Regions from separate parts of the Mediterraneibacter torques genome, predicted to be linked through region 2. Evidence: predicted binding sites of a transcription regulator. Region 2 holds the regulator's gene; each other region holds the start of a gene.

Region 1 (6,947 bases), 320 kb from region 2:
GTGACAAATGAAATCTTTTCGGAATCGGCAAAAGATTCGGAAGAGATGAGAAAGTATAAGTATATTATGGGAGAGATCAACAAAGAGCTTGCGAAGATGGCAGATGAAGTGACTGAAGTCGTCTGCGGAAGACCTCTCAGAAGAAAAGTAAAGACCGCGGAAGATAAAACTGCATGCGGGAATACAAGACGGAATGAAGGGAACGAAAGACAGATGAAGACGGCAAAGTGTGAAATGTCCTGCGGCAAAATGAAAAGAGGAATCAGGATCGTGACAGGGGGAGCGTTTCAGGGAAAGAAAAACTACGCGCAGTTATGCTATCCGGGACTGAAATGGAGCAGCGGAGCGGACTGTAGTTTCGAGGATGTCAAAACATGGGAGGCTGTAGATGGGTTTCATCTTTTTATATGGCGCTGGCTGAAATCAGGAAGAACAAAAGAAGAACTGTTAGAAATGATAAGCGAAGAGAGAGATCTTGTTATCGTGTGTGACGAGATCGGGTGCGGTCTGGTTCCGGTTGATGCGTTTGAGCGTGAGTACAGAGAGGCAGTCGGAAGAATTATGACCGGTTTGACTAAAAAGGCAGTTCGGGCAGACCGCGTGATCTGTGGGATCGGATATGTTATAAAATGAAAAGAAACACTGAAAACGATCAAAGAAAAGGAGGAAAAGAAGATGTTGACAGAGATAGAAAAGGTGCTTCCGTCGGAGATTGAGAAAAGAAGTTTTGAGATCATTGCGGAAGAACTGGGGGATAAGCAGTTGATTCCGGGAACGGAATCGATCGTGAAAAGATGTATCCATACGAGCGCTGATTTTGATTATGCGGATAATCTTATTTTTTCGGAAAATGTAGTTGAAAAGGCGCTAAAAGCAATCCGCGGCGGAGCGTCTATTGTGACAGATACACAAATGGGAAAAGCGGGGATCAATAAAAAATGTCTTGCCGGCTATGGTGGAGAGGTATATTGCTTTATGTCGGATGACGATGTGGCGCAGGCGGCAAAAAGAAACAAAACAACACGGGCGGCCGCGAGTATGGATAAGGCGGCAAAATTAGGGGAGCAGGTAATCTTTGCCATCGGAAATGCTCCGACAGCGCTTGTGCGTTTATATGAGCTGATCAAAGAGGAAAAGATCGCCCCGGAACTTGTGATCGCGGTTCCGGTCGGATTTGTCAATGTTGTACAGTCAAAAGAATTGATCTTAAGTCTTGAAAATACTCCGTATATTGTTGCGAGAGGACGAAAAGGCGGCAGCAATATTGCGGCATGTATATGTAATGCACTTTTGTACATGGGAGACGGAGGAAAAAGAGAATGAAAAAGCCGTATTTTCCGATGTTTGTTGATCTTTCGGGCAGACAGGTTACTGTAGTGGGAGGGGGCAGTGTTGCGCTTCGCCGATCGGAGACGCTGCTTTATTTCGGCGTGGATATTAAAGTGATCGCGCCGGAGATCAGAAGTGAGTTTTATCGTCTGGATTCCGAAGGAAAAGTTGTTTTGTGTAACAGAGAATATCAGGAAGGGGATGCAAAAGGAGCAGATCTTGTGATCGCCGCATCAAACTGTCGGGAAGTAAACCGCCGTGTGTATGAAGAGTGTCAAAAAGCACATATTCCGGTCAACACGGCAGACGACAGAGAGTTGTGTGACTTTTATTTTCCGTCTGTCGTATTGGCAGAAGATATTGTCATCGGACTAAATTCCATAGATCACGATCCGAAGAAAGTGAAAGAAGCGAGAAAGATTATTGAAAATGTGTTTGATAATGAACGAGATTACCGTTCCTGATAATAAGATAAAGAAGGTGTTAAAACATTCTGTCAGCAGAAAAACTGCTGGCAGTTTCTGCATTGGCGACAGACTGAAGTGTGGATCCGTTCGATCCGTCGATGTTTCGGTAATAAATGTAAAAAGATAAAAGATATAAAAAATGAAAAAGAAACAGATGTATTATGTGTAAAATGTAAAAACAAAAGCGGTGCACATTGTTTTTGGTGATAAAAATAGACAAAAAATTAACAAAAAATAAGTAGAATTATGATATTTTGTATGATATGATATCTCTAATGGGCATTAACAGTAAGAATGGAGGTTGAAGAATGGCAGAGAAAAAGGCGACTGTTCCTTTCTCGGGAACAAAAGAACAGGAAGAAGCACTCATGAAAGTAATCCATGAGCTAAAAGATGAAAAAGGGGCGCTGATGCCGATCTTGCAGAAAGCGCAGGATATATATGGGTATCTTCCGATCGAAGTTCAGAAAATGATCTCAGACGAGACAGGTATTCCGATGGAGAAGATCTATGGAGTGGCAACATTTTATTCACAGTTCACATTGAGTCCGAAAGGAAAATACAGGATTTCCGTCTGTCTTGGAACGGCATGTTATGTAAAAGGATCGGGAGATATTTACAATGCTTTGATGGAAAAGTTAGGTATTGTCGGCGGAGAATGTACGCCGGACGGAAAGTTTTCTCTTGATGCGTGCCGATGTGTCGGAGCATGCGGATTAGCTCCTGTTATGATGATCAATGACGAAGTATACGGACGTTTGACAGTAGATGATCTGGATGACATTTTAGCGAAGTATGAATAATGCGGACATCAAAATCCCGGATAATATGAAAACGGGAATATGATACTTATTGATTTTAGAAAAACAGGAAATGGAGGAGTTATATGAAATCTCTTGAACAATTACATGAGATCTGTGAGCGGATGCGTAAAGTCGTGCAGCTTAGAGAAGAGAATGCGAAAGAAATACTTGAGAAAGCCGCAATGTGTGAAAGCGGAAAAGATGCCGATGGAAATACATACCGCACGCATGTGCTTGTCTGCGGCGGAACCGGATGTACGTCTTCCGGAAGCGCCCGGATCAGAGAGAGACTGGAAAAAGAGATCGAAGCGAACGGATTGTCCGATGAAGTCTGTGTTGTTAAGACAGGTTGTTTCGGCTTGTGTGCGTTAGGCCCGATCATGATCGTATATCCGGAAGGAACGTTTTATTCTATGGTTCAGGAAGAAGATATTCCGGAGATTGTGACAGAACATCTGCTCAAAGGAAACGTGGTAAAGCATCTGCTTTATGAAGAGACTGTAAAAGCAGATAAGATCATTCCGTTAAACGAGACGAATTTTTATAAAAAACAGCACAGAGTCGCTCTGCGAAACTGCGGTGTCATCAATCCCGAAAAGATCGACGAATATATCGGAACAGGCGGATACGAAGCGCTCGGTATTGTTCTGACGGAAAAGAAGCCGGAAGATGTGATTCAGATTCTTTTGGACAGCGGGCTTCGCGGCAGAGGCGGAGCAGGATTCCCGACAGGGTTAAAATGGAAGTTTGCGGCAGGAAATGACGCAGATCAAAAATATGTCTGTTGTAATGCGGACGAAGGAGATCCGGGAGCATTTATGGATCGTTCGATCTTAGAGGGAGATCCTCATGCGGTTCTTGAAGCAATGGCGATCGCCGGATATGCGATCGGAGCATCCCAAGGCTATATTTATGTTCGTGCAGAGTATCCGATCGCCGTGCAGCGTCTTGAGATTGCGATCGAACAGGCAAGAGAGTACGGTCTGCTCGGAAAAAATATTTTCGATAGCGGATTTGACTTTGATATTGAATTAAGGCTTGGAGCAGGCGCGTTTGTCTGCGGAGAAGAGACGGCTCTTATGACTTCTATAGAAGGAAACAGAGGAGAGCCGCGTCCGCGTCCGCCGTTCCCGGCGCTGAAAGGCCTGTTTCAAAAACCGACAATTTTAAATAACGTGGAGACGTATGCCAATATCCCTCAGATTATTGTGAACGGACCGGAGTGGTTCGCTTCGATGGGAACGGAAAAATCAAAAGGAACGAAAGTATTTGCTCTCGGCGGAAAGATCCATAATACAGGACTTGTAGAAATTCCGATGGGAACGACGCTTCGCGAGATCGTAGAAGAGATCGGCGGAGGAGTGCCAAACGGAAAGAAATTCAAAGCTGCTCAGACGGGAGGCCCGTCAGGAGGATGTATCCCTGCAGAACATTTAGATATTCCGATCGATTACGATAATCTGCTTTCAATCGGTTCAATGATGGGTTCCGGCGGTTTGATCGTCATGGATGAAGATACTTGCATGGTCGATATCGCGAAATTCTTCCTTGAGTTTACGGTAGATGAGTCATGCGGAAAATGTACTCCGTGCCGGATCGGAACACGCCGTATGCTTGAAATCCTTGAGAAGATCACAAAAGGTCAGGCAACGATGGAAGATCTCGATAAGCTGGAAGAACTGTGCTATCATCTCCAATCAAATTCTCTGTGTGCGCTCGGACAGACGGCTCCGAATCCGGTGCTTTCGACTTTGAGATATTTCAGAGACGAGTATATTGCTCACATTGTAGATAAAAAATGCCCTGCCGGAGTATGTAAAGATCTCCTTCAATATAAGATCGATCCGGATAAATGTAAAGGTTGTACGCTCTGTGCGAGAACCTGTCCGGCAGATGCGATCATCGGTAAAGTAAAAGAAGTGCATATGATCAATCCTGAAAAATGTCTCAAGTGCGGAGCTTGTATGGAAAAATGCCGCTTCGGAGCAATTTACAAAGAATAAGGAGGGCAGAGAAGATGGGAAATGTGAATTTAAAGATCAATGGTTTAAATGTGACAGCGCCTGCCGGCTCTACGATCCTTGAAGCGGCACAGGCTGCGGGAATTAAGATACCGACTTTGTGTTATTTAAAAGAGATCAATGAGATCGGCGCCTGCCGTATGTGCGTCGTGGAAGTAAAAGGCGCAAGAAATCTCGTGGCATCTTGTGTACATCCGGTTGCAGAAGGGATGGAAGTGCAGACGAATACGCCGAAACTTCTTGATTCGAGAAGAAGAACATTAGAGCTGCTTTTGTCGAATCATGACAAAAAATGTCTGTCTTGTGTCAGAAGCGGGCAGTGTGAACTTCAAGAGCTTTGTCAGGAACTCGGAGTGACAGATGAAAATTACTTCGAGGGCGAGACAACACATTATGAATTGGATGAAAGCGCGGTTCATATGGTGCGGGATAACAACAAATGTATCCTTTGCCGGAGATGTTCTGCCGTCTGTGAAAAAGTGCAGAGCGTAGGAGTGATCGGACCGAACAACAGAGGATTTGCCACGTTTATCGGCTCTCCGTTCGAGATGGGACTGGGAGATACAAGCTGCGTCGGCTGCGGACAGTGTATCGCGGCATGTCCGACGGGCGCGCTCTACGAAAAGAGCAATATCGACGACGTTCTTGCCGCTATTGCGGATGAGACAAAACATGTTGTAGTACAGCCTGCTCCGTCGGTGCGGGCGGCTCTTGGCGAAGAATTCGGTTATCCGATGGGAACAGACGTAGAAGGAAAGATGGCTGCGGCTCTTAGAAGGATCGGATTTGATAAAGTATTCGATACAAATTTCAGTGCAGACCTTACGATTATGGAAGAAGCTCATGAATTTTTAGACAGAGTGAAAAACAAAGGAGTCCTTCCGCTTATGACGTCATGCTCACCCGGATGGGTAAAATATTGCGAGCATTACTATCCGGATCAGCTCGATCATCTTTCAAGCTGCAAATCACCGCAGCAGATGTTCGGAGCGATTACGAAAACATATTATGCGGAAAAGATGAACATTGCGCCTGAAGATATTGTCTGCGTCAGCGTGATGCCGTGTACGGCGAAGAAGTTTGAAATCCAAAGAGAAGATCAGGACGCAGGCGGCGTTCCTGATGTAGATATTTCGATCACGACAAGGGAACTTGCACGCCTGATCCGTAAAGTCGGAATTAATTTCCGCAGTCTTCCGGATGAAGGATTCGACGATCCGCTCGGAGAATCTACAGGAGCGGGAGTGATCTTCGGCGCAACAGGAGGCGTTATGGAAGCGGCTCTTCGTACCGCAGTGGAAGAACTGACAGGCGAGACGCTTGAGAAAGTAGAATTTACAGAAGTTCGTGGAACAGAGGGAATCAAAGAAGCGGTTTACAACGTAGCAGGAATGGATGTGAAAGTCGCCGTTGCTTCCGGACTTTCCAATGCGAAGATTATCATGGATAAAATAAGAGCTAAAGAGGCGGACTATCATTTTGTTGAGATCATGTGCTGTCCTGGAGGATGTGTCAACGGCGGCGGTCAGCCTCAGGTGCATGCGGATGTGCGTAATTTTGAAGATGTAAAGGCAATTCGTGCAAAGGTACTTTATGATAACGATGCCGCAAAAACATTGAGAAAATCTCATGAGAATCCGTCCATCAAACGGGTTTACAGCGAATATCTCGGCGAACCGGGAAGTGAGAAAGCGCATCATATTCTTCATACAACATATGTAAAACGTACAGTGAATTAAAAAGTCCGAGAAACAACTGATCTTAGTTGTTATGGACCGCGCTGTTACTATATGTCAAATATTTTATAACACAGGGAAGTCTTTTAGATTTTCCTGTGTTATAATTATAAAAAGCTGTTTTATTAAAAAGATAACTGACAGGAAATGAAGATAAAACAAAAAGTTGTGAACAATGTGACTTTGCCGGTCGGTTTATCGGGAAAGGGGAACGGAATATGGGATGGGATTGGCATAAGTTTCGGAAAGATACGGCATTTGCGACAAGAAATCTGGTCTGGTACACTTTGATCATGTCGGTTGTGACAGAGATGGTCTCCGCAATGGTTTCGGCATTGACGAAGACAGGCGGTTCGTCAGAGTCGCTTATTTCGGAGGTGACGGGAACGGCAGCTTCCGCAGGGATGATCGCAGGAGTTTTGATCGGAGTTTTCTGTCTTTTTAAGATTGACGGTACAAAAGCAGAAAAGATCGATATTTTCCAAAAATCGAAACGAAAGATGACAGCAGGCGCATTTTCAAGATTTTGCATCTACATGATCATGGCTCAGATGGTCTTTTCGTTGATCGCAGCAGCAGCGGAACTGATTT
Region 2 (6,947 bases):
TTACTATCAGTATTGGAGAAAATGAAAGTTCCAAGTATTGGCTCTCCGTCTTAAACGAATTAAAAAATCGTGGTGTAAAAGATATCCTGATCATTTGTGCAGATGGACTCACAGGTATCAAAGAAGCGATTGCGGCAGCATTTCCTAAGACAGAATATCAAAGATGTATCGTTCATCAAGTGCGAAATACCTTGAAATATGTTCCAGATAAAGACAGAAAAGCATTTGCCACAGATTTGAAAACGATATATCAGGCAGCGGATGAAAAGAAAGCTTTGGCAGCTTTGGATCGGGTAATGGAAAAATGGACTGCAAAATATCCGAATTCCATGAAACGCTGGAAGGATAACTGGGATGCTATTTCCCCAATCTTCAAGTTTTCAGCAGCGGTTAGAAAGGTCATTTATACAACAAATGCCATTGAATCTCTGAATTCCACTTATCGGAAGCTGAACCGTCAGAGAAGCGTCTTTCCAAGCGATACAGCCCTTTTAAAAGCCCTTTATCTGGCTACCTTTGAAGCTACAAAAAAATGGACTGCAACAATCCGGAACTGGGCTCAGGTTTATGGAGAGTTAAGTATCATGTATGAAGGTCGCTTGCCAGAGTAATAAAAAAAGCAGAAAAACAGGCGGATTACCCGCCTGCTGTTGACATGCAATTTTGTAACTGTTATATATAAAGCAAGGGCGAAAAGCTGATTTTGTTTAAGCCTATCGCCCATTCTTATCATAGAAGATCATATTTACAGACTTTTCTTCATAGTCTCAATGCTGCCATGGGATGCATTCCTTTCTTTCCTGCCTTTTTATCTTGTAGAATATATTATTCGGCAAGTTCTCCCCATTTTTCGTACAATTCTTCAAGACGGAGTTCGTTCTTAGTTCGCTCGGTTGAAAGTTCCTGACATTTCACGGAGTTAGAATATACTTCTTCCAATGTCATTTGAAAATCAATTTCTCCGTTTCTGTTTTCGAGAAGTGCGATTTCATCTTCTGTTTTTTTGAGTTCGCTTTTTCTCTTTCGTTCTTTTGCCTGCTGTTCTTTTTGTTCTTGCCAGCTCAATTTGGAATCTGATAAAAAAGCTCCATCGGCAGGAAGTGTTTCACTGCCGTTTTGAGAAGTGGAAACTTGCCTCTGTATCTGACTTGAGGCGTAAGTTTGCGTCAGTTCATCCTTTTTTTCGAGATAGTAGTCATAATTTCCGATATAATTTACAAAAGTCTGATTGACAAGTTCCAGTATTCTGGAAGCAGTACTGTTGATAAAGTAACGGTCATGGGAAACGTAGAGGATCGTTCCGGTGTAATTGTTCAGGGCTTCTTCAAGTATCTCCTTCGAGGCGATGTCAAGGTGGTTTGTAGGTTCGTCAAGAATTAGGAAATTTGCTTCGGAAAGCATAAGTTTTGCAAGTGATACTCTTCCTTTTTCGCCGCCGCTTAATGAATGGATTACTTGGAATACTTCATCTCCCGTAAATTGGAATGCAGCCAATGTATTTCGAATCTCTGTATTAGTAAGATGAGGGTAGTCGTCGGATATTTCCTCAAATATCGTTTTATCATCATGAAGAACATGATGTTCCTGATCGTAATAGCCGATCTGTACTTTGGCTCCGAGAGTGAAAGAGCCATTGTCGGCTTTGATCACTTGATTTAATATCTTTAGAAGCGTTGTCTTTCCTGTTCCGTTATCTCCTATGACAGCTACATGCTCCCCGCGTTTGATCTCAAAACTGACATCTTGAAAAAGGAGTTGGGTATCAAACTGTTTTGAAAGATGCTCAACTGTCAGTACATCGTTTCCGCTGACACAGTACGGTTCCAGAGAAAAATGCATTTCCCGGACTGCCTCTTGAGGTTTATCTACAATGGTGATTTTTTCTAATAATTTTTCACGGCTTTCTGCCCGGCGGATGGATTTTTCCCTATTGAAAGAGCGAAGTTTTTCGATTACTGCCTGTTGATGTTTGATTTCACGCTGCTGATTGAAATATTCTTTTAGTTTCGCATCACGGATCTGCTGTTTTTTTTCAGAGTAGGCGCGGTAATTTCCCATATACATAGAAAGAGCGCCGTTTTCAATTTCAATTACTTTTGTAACTACTCGATTCAAGAAAAAGCGATCGTGAGATACGATGAATACAGCGCCGTTATAGTTCATTAAATAAGTTTCAAGCCATGAGATCGAATTTAAATCTAAATGGTTTGTAGGCTCGTCGAGGAGCAGGATGTCGGGATCGGTAAGAAGAAGTTTCCCGAGGGCGACACGGGTTTTCTGTCCACCGGATAAAGTATCTGTTTTTTTTGAAAATTCTTCTTCGGTAAATCCAAGTCCTTTTAACACACCGATAATCTCACTTTCACACGCATATCCGTTTTGAGATTCAAATTGCGACTGAAGGCGGTTGTATGTTTCGAGACGGGCATTTAATTCCTCTCCGGATAATGATTGTAGTTCGTGTTCGATTGAGCGAAGCTGTTGTTCCATTTCGATGATGTCTGCTTTGGCAGATCGAAGTTCTTCGTAAATGGTACCGTTTGGAATCAGGTTTTGATGTTGGGCAAGATAACCGATTGAGCGGCCTTTTGCAAGGATTATTTCTCCTCCGTCAGAAGGTTCTTCTCCGATGATCATTTTGAAGATTGTTGATTTTCCGGCGCCGTTTACCCCGACAAGAGCTGCTTTTTCACGTTCCTCTATATGAAAAGATCCGGTATCGACAATGATTCGGTCTCCGAATGATTTTTTAAGATTATGACATGCAAGTATCATGATATAATTCCTCTTTCATAATAACGATTATAGTAATGGTCTGTTTTCCAATCTATTATAGCTGAATGTCCTGTAAATAAAAAGTAAAAATGTCAATAACTTATGAAAATGTCACTTTTTAATATAGAAATTTATTTGAAAAAATGTCACTTTCATAAAAGGGCTAATGCCCTTTTATGAAGCTGACTGCTGCTTCTCGAAAAATAGCTCATATAAAAATTTAAGTGACAGATTATAATCCTCCATCCACCAGATTGCTTTCCATTCATCACTGCTGTGACGCAGCTGAAGGTGTGGTTCTACTGTTTTTGACACTTTTTGGGGAACTTCTGTATTGGCATTTTTGTTCTGAGGTTTCAGATAACGGATGGTATTATAGATTCGTCCGCCGTACTCTACACGAATTCCAAAACGTGGGTTAATTAATACAGTGATCTCACGGCGGGCATTGATAATCGGAAATCCCTCATCTAGGATTTGAAAACACCGATTTTTAAACGAAAATGTCCCGGCTGCATCTGTTTTTCTCGTGTGCTTTACACAAAGGATGGAATCCAGATTCAAATCTTTTGCGGCAGAGACAAAAATAGACTCTGCTTCCGGCTCAACGGCAAACCTCTGATTGAAAAGTTCCCTGTACTCTGTTTCCAGAAAACGGTTTGCTTCTGACACAGTAGTAATCCCACGTTTTGCGAACTCAACAGGGAGCCTGCTCTGCAGTGTGACCCATAAACGTTCAATCCGCCCCTTTGCCTGAGGAGTCTTTGCGAAAATAAGGTCAATGCCCAATTCGTGCAGGGAACGTCCGAACTGGGTAAGATGGACAGTCTTGCCTGCGATTAGTTCATCAACAGTCAGCTTTCCGGTTTTAGGAGAACGGAAGATGGTATGGTTGTCAGAATAAACCGTCTGTGGGATGCCGAAATCAGAGCAGCATTGACGCATGGTTTCCAGATAACCGTAAAGGCATTCATTCTGTGTCAGGAAAAGTCCGACGACCTGCCCGGTAGCATCATCGATAGCACCATGAAGGGCGTATTTGATATTTCCCCCAAACCACTCGTAAGGCGTGGCATCGATCTGGATGAGCTGTCCGGGATGGGGCTTACGTTTGCGCCGATGTGTGCGGTGTCGGATTTTTTTCTTTTTAGGGCTTTCAAAACCAGCATTTTTTAGTATACTGGAAAGAGCAGAGTAGGAAAGTTGAATTCCGAAATCTGCAGAGAGTATATCTTTGAAATGGAGGAAGTTGGCATTAGAGAATTCTGGGCGGGAATAAATCTTAAGGACAGCTTCCTTCAATTCGTCAGAAACGGAGTGAACGGGTTTTCTACCGGTATTTTTATGAATGAGGGATTGAGCGCCAGAGGTAAGGACTCCTTTCTTTAAGCGTGTGATCTGGCGTGTGGAGAGACCCAAAAGTTCAGCAGCCTGTTGTCTGGAAATAGACTTGTCAATGAAACGGTTGATGACAGTCAGCGTTTTCAGTTGTTCTTGTGACAATGTAATTTTACCTTCTTTCATAGCTTTAATAGAATACCAAAAAGAGACAAAACCTCAAGTGAATCTTAAGGAGACATTATCACAAGTTAATAACATAAATAAAAAGTAAAAATTGACATAATATTAACTATTTTATATAATGGAACGGAAGTGTCGGTACGTCCGACGTGTGAAACAATATAGATACAAGCGCGAGTATAGACGGCGCGGTGGAAAGGTGATAAACGTGGAGCGTAGAAAAATATCCAGAGCGGTAATTTCAAGACTGCCGAGATATTATCGGTATTTGGGAGATCTGCTTGAAATCGGGGTCGAGAGGATCTCTTCCAATGATCTGAGTAAGAAGATGAATGTAACGGCGTCTCAGATTCGTCAAGATTTAAACAATTTCGGCGGATTCGGACAGCAGGGGTATGGATATAATGTGAAGTATCTTTATACAGAGATCGGCAAGATATTGGGACTTGATAAAACGCATAATTTTATTATTATCGGAGCGGGAAATTTGGGACAGGCGCTCGCAAATTATGCTTCTTTTGAGAGGAGCGGCTTTGTTTTGAAAAGTCTGTTCGATGTAAATCCACGTTTTGAGGGAATGGCAATTCGGGGAATCGAAGTGCGCATGATGGATGAACTGGTAGATTTTTTGAAAAATAATGACATAGAGATCGCCGCACTGACGATTCCGAAGTCAAAAGCGATTGAAGTTGCGGATCTTCTCGTTGCGAATGGAATCAAGGCTATATGGAATTTTGCACATACAGATTTAAACCTTCCGAAAGATGTGATTGTGGAAAGTGTACATCTTTCAGACAGTCTTATGAAATTGTCTTATAATATCAGTCAGCGAGAAGGCGGACAGAAAAAATAGATACTTGAAGACAGAACCCCGCAGGAAACTGCGGGCGTTCCCATTTAAACAGCATAATAAAGGCGGTGAGATCAATGAGATATCTTCCCAATGGAGCGCAGATGAAAGCGGCAGATACATATACGATTGAAAAAGTAGGGATTCCGTCACTCGTATTGATGGAAAGGGCTGCGCTTGAAACAGTTAGAGTTTTGAAAGACAGAGGAGTAGATTTTTCAGATACACTTGTTGTATGTGGAAGCGGAAATAACGGCGGAGACGGATTTGCGGCTGCACGTATATTGAAGGAATATGGTTTTTGTGCAGAAGTATTATTTGTAGGGCAAGATGCGTCTATGAGCGAGGAATGCCGGACGCAGAAGCAAATTGCAGAACGGCTGGGCATTTCTGTGTTCACAGATTTTCCTAAAAAGGAATATACTGTTATAATTGACGCTGTGTTTGGCGTAGGATTGAGCAGGGCTATTGAGGGCAGGTACCATACTGTAATTGAATGGATGAATGATAAGAAGTGTGAAAAAGCAGCGATCGACATTCCATCCGGCATATGTGCGGAGAGCGGCAGAGTTTTGGGAATTGCATTTCGTGCAGATATTACAGTTTCTATGGAGTGTGTGAAGTTGGGATGCGAATTATTTCCGGGGAAACTGTATGCCGGGGAAACAGTATCAGTTCCGATCGGAATCGATCTTTCTTTTTTTGAAAAAAACAAAGATGTATGTATTACATATGATCCGGAAGATATTCCTTTGCTTTTGCCAAAACGAGCAGCGGATTCTCACAAAGGAGATTATGGAAAAATTTTAATGATTACCGGGAGTAAAGGAATGGCGGGCGCCGCGTATTTGTCGGCAAAGGCCGCATATGCGGTCGGCGCCGGACTTGTTCAGATTTATACGGCGGAAGAAAACAGGACTGTTTTACAGGAATTGCTCCCTGAAGCAATTATATCGTGCTATAACGAAACGGCCGGAAAGCCTGATGATAAAGAACTGGAAAAATTGATTCAATGGGCAGATGTTATATGCATCGGATGCGGACTTGGAACAAGTGTGTTTGCGAGCCGGCTTTTGAAAAAGACGATGGAAATATTAAGAGAAAATGGCAGTGAAGAAGAAAAACTCCGATCTTGTCCGTGTATTATCGATGCAGACGGACTAAATCTTCTCAGTATGGATATGGAACAGTTGCAGGGAGTTCCCAATGTGATTTTGACTCCGCATATGAAAGAAATGTCAAGATTGATCAATAAAGAGATCCCTCAGATTGCAGAACGTCGTTTTTCTGTCGTGAAAGAATTTACGGAACAATATCAGGTTGTATGTGCGTTAAAAGACAGCAGAACTGTCGTTATGAAGGAAGGACATCATCCTTTTTTGAATCTCGCGGGAAACAGCGCCATGGCAAAAGCAGGATCGGGGGATGTTCTTGCCGGAATGATCTCAGGGCTTGCTGCTCAGAAAACAGATATTTTCGACGCTGTATCGGCAGGGGTATATTTTCATGCATGCGGCGGAGATGAAGCAAGAAAAAAGAAAGGGAGTTACAGTGTTTTAGCAAGAGATCTGATCGATGGGATAGGGCAATGTTTGAAGAATGCGGAAGAAAGGCTTTGACAGATCAAAAAGAGAAACAGATGAGTGATATAAGGAGTAAGGACATGGATCAACATAATCGGGTATGCGCGCAGATTGATCTGGACGCAATCGCTTATAATATGGAACAGATGAAAGATCAAATCGGAAAAGAGGCGCGTCTGATCGCTGTAATCAAGACGGACGGATATGGGCATGGCGCT
Region 3 (6,947 bases), 140 kb from region 2:
TCGCCGGAAGACAAAGAGGCTGTTGCAAAAGCGTGCATAGATGCAGATGTAAGTATTGTGTACGAAAACGGAGTACAGCAGGTTTATTTAAACGGTGAAAATATTACAGGCATGCTTCGTACAGAAGAAGTTGGAAATATGGCGTCAAAAACGTCGGCTATCCCGGCGGTTAGGGAAAAGCTTTTAGAATTGCAGAAAACGCTGGCACGCGAAAAAGATGTGATCATGGACGGACGGGATATCGGAACAAATATTCTTCCGAATGCAGATGTGAAAATCTATCTGACTGCCAGCGTAGAAACAAGAGCAAAACGTAGATATGATGAGCTTGCGTCAAAAGGGGAATCATGTGACTTTGACGAGATTGCACGGGATATCAAGGAAAGAGATGAACGTGACATGACAAGAGAAATTGCACCGTTGAAAAAAGCAGAGGATGCGATCTTAGTAGACAGTTCGGATATGACGATTGATGAAGTGGTAAGTAAAATATGCAGCTTCTGTAATTAGTGAGAGGAAAATACAGTGAAAGTGATAAAAGCAAAGACTGCCGGATTTTGTTTCGGAGTAAAGCGGGCGGTTGACACGGTATATAAGCAGGTAGATACAAAGTGTGGACAGATTTATACGTATGGTCCGATTATCCACAATGAAGAAGTTATCAAAGATATGAGGGATAAAGGGGTTATCGTACTACGTTCTGAAGAAGATTTGGATATGATCAGTCAAGGTACGGTCATTATCCGGTCTCACGGAGTGGAAAAACGCATTTATGAAAAGATCGAACAAAAAGGTCTTAGAATTGTAGATGCTACCTGCCCATTTGTGAAAAAGATTCATAATATTGTATCTGAAAAGAGCGGAGAGGGATTTCATATTATTATAATCGGAAACCCGGAACATCCTGAAGTTGTAGGGATAAAAGGATGGGCGAAAGACAATGTAACCGTCATACAAAGTGCGGAAGATGCGGAATGTTTTACAGCTGATCGAAAAGAGAAAATCTGCATTGTTTCCCAGACGACATTTAATTACAATAAATTTAAAGATTTAGTTGAAATTATAATGAAAAAGAGTTATGATGTAAGTGTTTTAAATACAATCTGTAATGCTACAAAAGAGCGTCAGACTGAAGCTGAAAGCATTGCAGAGTCGGTGGATGCTATGATCGTTATTGGAGATAAACATAGTTCCAATACTCAGAAATTAGTTGAGATCTGCCGCAAAGCATGTGACAATACGTACTATATACAGACACTTGACGATTTGGATTTGAATCAATTAGGGTCAGTGGAAACAGTAGGTATTACAGCAGGGGCATCCACGCCCAACAATATAATTGAGGAGGTTCAAAATAATGTCAGAATTATCTTTTGAACAGATGTTAGACGAGTCATTTAAAACGATTCACAATGGAGAAGTAGTTGAGGGAACGGTAATCGATGTAAAACCGGAAGAGATTATCCTGAATATCGGTTATAAGGCAGACGGTATCATTACAAAGAATGAATACTCCAACGATCCGTCAGTTGACCTCACAAAAGTAGTATCCGTAGGTGATACGATGACAGTCAAAGTTTTGAAAGTAAACGACGGAGAGGGTCAGGTTCTTCTTACATATAAGAGACTTGCAGCCGAGAAAGGAAATGAGAGACTGCGTGAAGCGTTTGAGAACAAAGAAGTCCTCAAAGCTACAGTTACACAGATTCTCGGAGGCGGCATTTGCGCTACAGTTGATGAAGTCAGAGTGTTTATCCCGGCAAGCCTTGTATCTGATTCTTATGAGAAAGATCTTGGAAAATATGAAGGTCAGGAAATTGAATTCGTAATCAGCGAGTTCAATCCGAGAAGAAACCGTGTGATCGGAGACAGAAGACAGCTTCTTGTTGCAGAACGTGCCGAGAAACAGAAAGAACTGTTTGCAAGATTACAAGTCGGAGACAGAGTAGACGGCGTGATCAAAAATGTGACGGATTTCGGAGCGTTTGTTGATCTTGGCGGAGTTGACGGACTTCTCCATATTTCTGAAATGTCATGGGGAAGAATTGATAATCCGAAGAAAAACTTCCACGTAGGTGATACTCTTACTGTTCTTGTGAAAGACATTCACGATACAAAAGTTGCCTTAAGTTTGAAGTTCCCGGAGACAAACCCGTGGGCGAATGCTTCAGAGAACTTTGCAGTAGGTACAGTGATCACAGGAAAAGTTGCACGTATGACAGATTTCGGTGCATTTGTTGAACTTGCACCGGGAGTTGATGCGCTTCTTCATGTATCTCAGATTTCGAGAGAACATGTTGAGAAACCATCGGATGTTCTTTCTGTAGGTCAGGAGATTACAGCTAAGATTGTTGACCTGAACGAAGAAGAGAAGAAGATCAGCCTGAGCATGAAAGCATTGGAAGCTGATCGTGATGAAGAAGATGCAGTATCTGTTGATTACGAAGCAGATGCTGAGTAATTATCTTTTGTATTTTATATAATGGATAAGATAGGGGACGATACTTGCATAGAGTGTCGTTCTCTTTATTATGTTAAAAAGATAACATTCTTCTGAAAATACAGAATTGTATGATTTTGTCGTTTGAATGACTGGATTTTTATGCTTCATTCTAGTAAAATAACGTAATATGAAAATAATGCGGGAATAGAGTGTGATAAGTAGATTCTGTTTCGGCGGGAAAGAAAGGAAGAATATCATGGGACTTCTGACATTTAAAGGCGGTATCCATCCGGATGACGGAAAGCGTTTTTCAAAAGACAGTGAAATACGTACATTACTGCCGAAAGGGGAACTGGCGTATCCGCTTTCACAGCATATCGGAGCGCCTGCGAATCCGATCGTAAAAAAAGGAGATCATGTTTTAAAAGGACAGAAGATTGCGGAAGCAGGAGGTTTTGTGTCATCACCGATCCATGCTTCTGTATCCGGAACTGTGAAAGGAATTGAATATCGGTTTAATCCGGCAGGTACAAAAACAGAATGTATCATCATTGAAAATGATGGAGAATACGCGGAAATAAACGATCTTACGGTGAAACCTTTTGGTGAGATGACAAGAGAAGAGATCATTGAGAGAATCGGTGAAGCCGGTATTGTCGGAATGGGAGGCGCAGGTTTTCCTACGAGGGTAAAGCTTTCTCCGAAAGAACCTGAAAAGATAGAATATATTATTGCGAACTGTGCAGAGTGTGAACCGTATATTACGGCAGATTACAGAAGGATGTTGGAGAATACCGGACAACTGGTGAACGGTATGCGTATAATCCTTTCGCTGTTTCCGAATGCAAAAGGAATCTTTGCGGTAGAAGATAATAAAAAAGACTGTATTGAAAAATTAAACAAAGAAACAGAAAATGACCCGAATATGGAAGTGAAGGCACTCATGACAAAATATCCTCAGGGAGCGGAACGTCAGTTGATCTATGCAGTGACAAAACGTGCGATCAATTCATCTATGCTCCCGGCAGATGCGGGTTGTATTGTTGATAATGTGGAAACATTGATCGGGATTCATATGGCAGTAGCTGAGGGGAAACCTCTTACGGAACGTGTTGTTACTGTAAGCGGAGACGCCATAAATTCTCCGGGAAACTTTAAAGTTCTTCTTGGAACAAACCATATGGAATTAATTGAAGCGGCGGGTGGATTTTCTCAACAGCCGGAAAAATTGATATCCGGAGGGCCTATGATGGGATTCGCCATGGTAAGTGCAGAAGCTCCGGTAACAAAAACATCTTCTTCTATTCTTGCGTTTAAGGAAGATATAGTTTCAAAAAGCGTGGAGACGGCATGTATCAACTGTGCAAGATGCGTTGATGTCTGTCCGAGTCGTATTATACCTTCACGATTAGCCGATCTTGCCCAAAGACATGATGAAAAGGCTTTTGTTGCGATGAATGGACTTGAATGTGTGGAATGTGGATCATGCAGTTATGTGTGTCCGGCGAAAAGACCTTTGAAACAGGCTATCGGTTCTATGAGAAAAATTGCGCTTGCAAATAAAAGAAAGAAGTAAGTGAGAGGTGAGAGAAAAGTGAATGAAAATTATCATGTATCAGCATCCCCGCATATTCGGGATAAGATAAAAAGCAGCAATATCATGCTTCTTGTTGTGATTGCCCTGCTCCCTGCTACTGTATTCGGAATTTGGAATTTTAGACATGAAAATGCGTGGATCTTAGTTGTTGCTACAACGGCGGCTGCTGTGCTTGCAGAGTATATCTATGAAAAATTAATGCATAAACCGGTTACAATCGGTGATTTCAGCGCAGTTGTTACAGGTCTTTTACTTGCATTGAATCTTCCTCCGACGCTTCCGTGGTGGATGGGGGTACTCGGAGCCGTATTTGCAATCGTTGTTGTAAAACAGCTTTTCGGTGGATTGGGACAAAATTTTATGAATCCGGCCTTAGCTGCAAGATGCTTTCTTCTAATCTGTTTTACGCAAAAAATGACGTATTTTGTGTATGACGGCGTGACAGGCGCAACTCCGCTTGCACAATTAAAGAGCGGCAATGTAGTAAATACGATGGATATGCTTCTTGGAAATGTCCGGGGAACGATCGGAGAGACATCGGTGATCGCGATTATGATCGGAGCGATGTTCTTAATATTGACAGGAGTGATAGATCTTAGAATTCCGGGATCTTATATCGTATCATTTGTTATTTTTATCACGCTTTTCGGCGGCAATGGATTTGATCCGTGGTACATAACCGCTCATTTATGCGGCGGCGGTCTGATGCTTGGAGCATGGTTTATGGCAACAGATTATGTGACTGCTCCGATTACGAGCAAAGGAAAGATTTTGTATGGCATTTGTATGGGAATCTTAACCGGACTGTTCCGTTTGTTCGGAGCTTCGGCAGAAGGGGTATCTTATGCAATCATCATCAGTAACCTTTTGGTTCCGTTGATCGAGAAGGTTACTCTTCCGAAACCTTTCGGTAAAGGAGGAGAAAAGTAATGAATAAAATTATAAAAAATACGTTGATCTTAACTGCAATAACAGTTGTTTCAGGACTTTTGCTCGGAATTGTTTACGATGTTACAAAAGAGCCGATTGCGCAGGCGCAGGAGCGTACAAAACAAAAGGCGTTTCAGACAGTGCTTCCCGAGGCTTCAGAGTTTACATCCAGCAATTTCGATGAAAAAGAGGCGGCAAAAATTTTAAAAGAAAACGGTTATACAGACGATATAACAGAAGTAGCGGAAGCGACAGATAAAAAAGGGAAAGTAATCGGTTACGTGATCAATGTCACTTCTCACGAAGGGTATGGCGGCGACATTGAAATTTCTGTAGGAATCGCCTCGGACGGAACAGTGAAAGGAATTGAGATGCTCTCCATCGGAGAGACGGCGGGATTAGGAATGAAAGCGAAAGACGCTGAATTTAAAGATCAGTTTCGGGATAAAAAAGTGCAAAAATTCACTTATACGAAAAATGGAGAAAAAGGCGATGATAAGATCGATGCCATCAGCGGCGCTACGATTACGACAAATGCAGTGACTAATGCCGTTGATTCAGCACTGATTTATTATCAAACGGAGTTAGGAGGCGGTATCAATGAATAAATGTGCAGAACGTCTTTATAATGGCCTTGTGAAAGAAAATCCTACGTTCGTTCTCATGCTCGGTATGTGTCCGACTCTTGCGGTTACAACATCTGCGATCAACGGAATCGGTATGGGGCTTTCTACGACAGCGGTACTTGTGATGTCAAATATGTTGATTTCTATGTTGAGAAAAGTGATTCCGGCATCAGTGCGTATGCCTGCTTTTATCGTTGTTGTAGCTTCTTTTGTTACGATCGTTGATTTTTTGATGGCGGGATTTGTTCCCGGGCTTTATAAATCACTCGGATTGTATATCCCTTTGATCGTAGTAAACTGTATTATTTTGGGGAGAGCGGAAAGCTATGCATCAAAAAATCCGGTGCTTCCTTCGATTTTCGACGGGATCGGTATGGGACTTGGATTCACGGTCGGTCTTACGGCAATCGGTATTGTGAGAGAACTGCTTGGTGCAGGCGAGGTGTTCGGCATTCGTGTTATGCCGCAGTCATATGAACCTCTTACGATTTTTGTTCTTGCCCCGGGTGCGTTTTTTGTATTGGCATGTCTTGTAGCTCTTCAGAATAAAGTGAAAGCGAATCTTGAGAAAAAAGGAAAAAAAGTTCCGGTATCGTCAGGATGCGGCGAAGGTTGCTCTGCATGTGCAAGCAAAGGAATCTGCGGAGGTCATCTCGCAGAAAACGAACCACATCATGAAGAGACGAATGTAAAAGAAGAGGAGGAGGCATAAATGCAGGAATTACTTTTGATTGCAGTCGGAGCTGCGTTTGTAAATAATGTTGTCCTTAGTCAGTTCCTCGGTATCTGTCCGTTTTTAGGTGTTTCTAAAAATGTAAAAACTGCAGCCGGAATGGGCGGAGCAGTTGTATTCGTTATCACAATCGCTTCGTTTGTAACAGGATTGATCTATAAATTCATCCTTGGAAACCCGAAAATTTTAGGAGGAGAGCTCCAATATTTAAACACTATCGTATTTATCCTTGTCATAGCAGCTCTTGTACAGTTCGTAGAGATGTTTTTAAAGAAAGTGATGCCTCCGTTATATAATGCCCTCGGCGTTTATCTTCCGCTGATTACAACGAACTGCGCGGTTCTTGGCGTAGCGCTGACAAACGTACAAAACGGATATTATGAAAAAGGTGTCGGGATCGGTTTGCTGACCGGTGTAGTGAACGGATTTGCGACAGCGGCGGGATTTTTTGTTGCGATTGTTCTTATGGCCGGAATTCGGGAAAAAATCGAACACAATAATGTTCCCGAAGCATTTAAAGGAACTCCGATCGTTCTTGTGACAGCCGGACTGATGGCAATCGCATTTTGCGGATTTTCAGGATTAATATAGGAGGTGCGATAGAATGAATATAACAGC

What was found. The regulator Rex, encoded in region 2, represses fermentation and respiration genes when NADH is low (regulators of the CRP and FNR family bind a similar motif). The targets are predictions, from matches to a motif close to ATTGTTAANTANTTAACAAT.
Region 1: the regulator Rex is predicted to act here: its motif matches at 2,009-2,028, upstream of nuoE (NADH-quinone oxidoreductase subunit NuoE).
Region 3: the regulator Rex is predicted to act here: its motif matches at 2,531-2,550, upstream of rsxC (electron transport complex subunit RsxC).

The regions. Positions count from the first base shown of each region.
Region 1 is NZ_CP172594.1:1,436,750-1,443,696, reverse strand. Features, by position in the region: gene ACH9UM_RS06700 (bifunctional adenosylcobinamide kinase/adenosylcobinamide-phosphate guanylyltransferase) at 1-633, shown strand, start outside; gene ACH9UM_RS06695 (precorrin-8X methylmutase) at 676-1,323, shown strand; gene ACH9UM_RS06690 (bifunctional precorrin-2 dehydrogenase/sirohydrochlorin ferrochelatase) at 1,320-1,793, shown strand; gene nuoE (NADH-quinone oxidoreductase subunit NuoE) at 2,105-2,599, shown strand; gene nuoF (NADH-quinone oxidoreductase subunit NuoF) at 2,782-4,602, shown strand; gene ACH9UM_RS06675 (NADH-dependent [FeFe] hydrogenase, group A6) at 4,617-6,359, shown strand; gene ACH9UM_RS06670 (CPBP family intramembrane glutamic endopeptidase) at 6,575-6,947, shown strand, end outside.
Region 2 is NZ_CP172594.1:1,118,707-1,125,653, reverse strand. Features, by position in the region: gene ACH9UM_RS05155 (IS256 family transposase) at 1-611, shown strand, start outside; gene abc-f (ribosomal protection-like ABC-F family protein) at 826-2,775, opposite strand; gene ACH9UM_RS05145 (ISNCY family transposase) at 2,950-4,278, opposite strand; gene ACH9UM_RS05140 (redox-sensing transcriptional repressor Rex) at 4,505-5,149, shown strand; gene ACH9UM_RS05135 (bifunctional ADP-dependent NAD(P)H-hydrate dehydratase/NAD(P)H-hydrate epimerase) at 5,224-6,765, shown strand; gene alr (alanine racemase) at 6,810-6,947, shown strand, end outside.
Region 3 is NZ_CP172594.1:977,517-984,463, reverse strand. Features, by position in the region: gene cmk ((d)CMP kinase) at 1-510, shown strand, start outside; gene ispH (4-hydroxy-3-methylbut-2-enyl diphosphate reductase) at 526-1,377, shown strand; gene rpsA (30S ribosomal protein S1) at 1,358-2,461, shown strand; gene rsxC (electron transport complex subunit RsxC) at 2,700-4,019, shown strand; gene ACH9UM_RS04495 (RnfABCDGE type electron transport complex subunit D) at 4,038-4,970, shown strand; gene ACH9UM_RS04490 (RnfABCDGE type electron transport complex subunit G) at 4,970-5,578, shown strand; gene rsxE (electron transport complex subunit RsxE) at 5,571-6,308, shown strand; gene ACH9UM_RS04480 (electron transport complex protein RnfA) at 6,309-6,920, shown strand; gene ACH9UM_RS04475 (RnfABCDGE type electron transport complex subunit B) at 6,934-6,947, shown strand, end outside.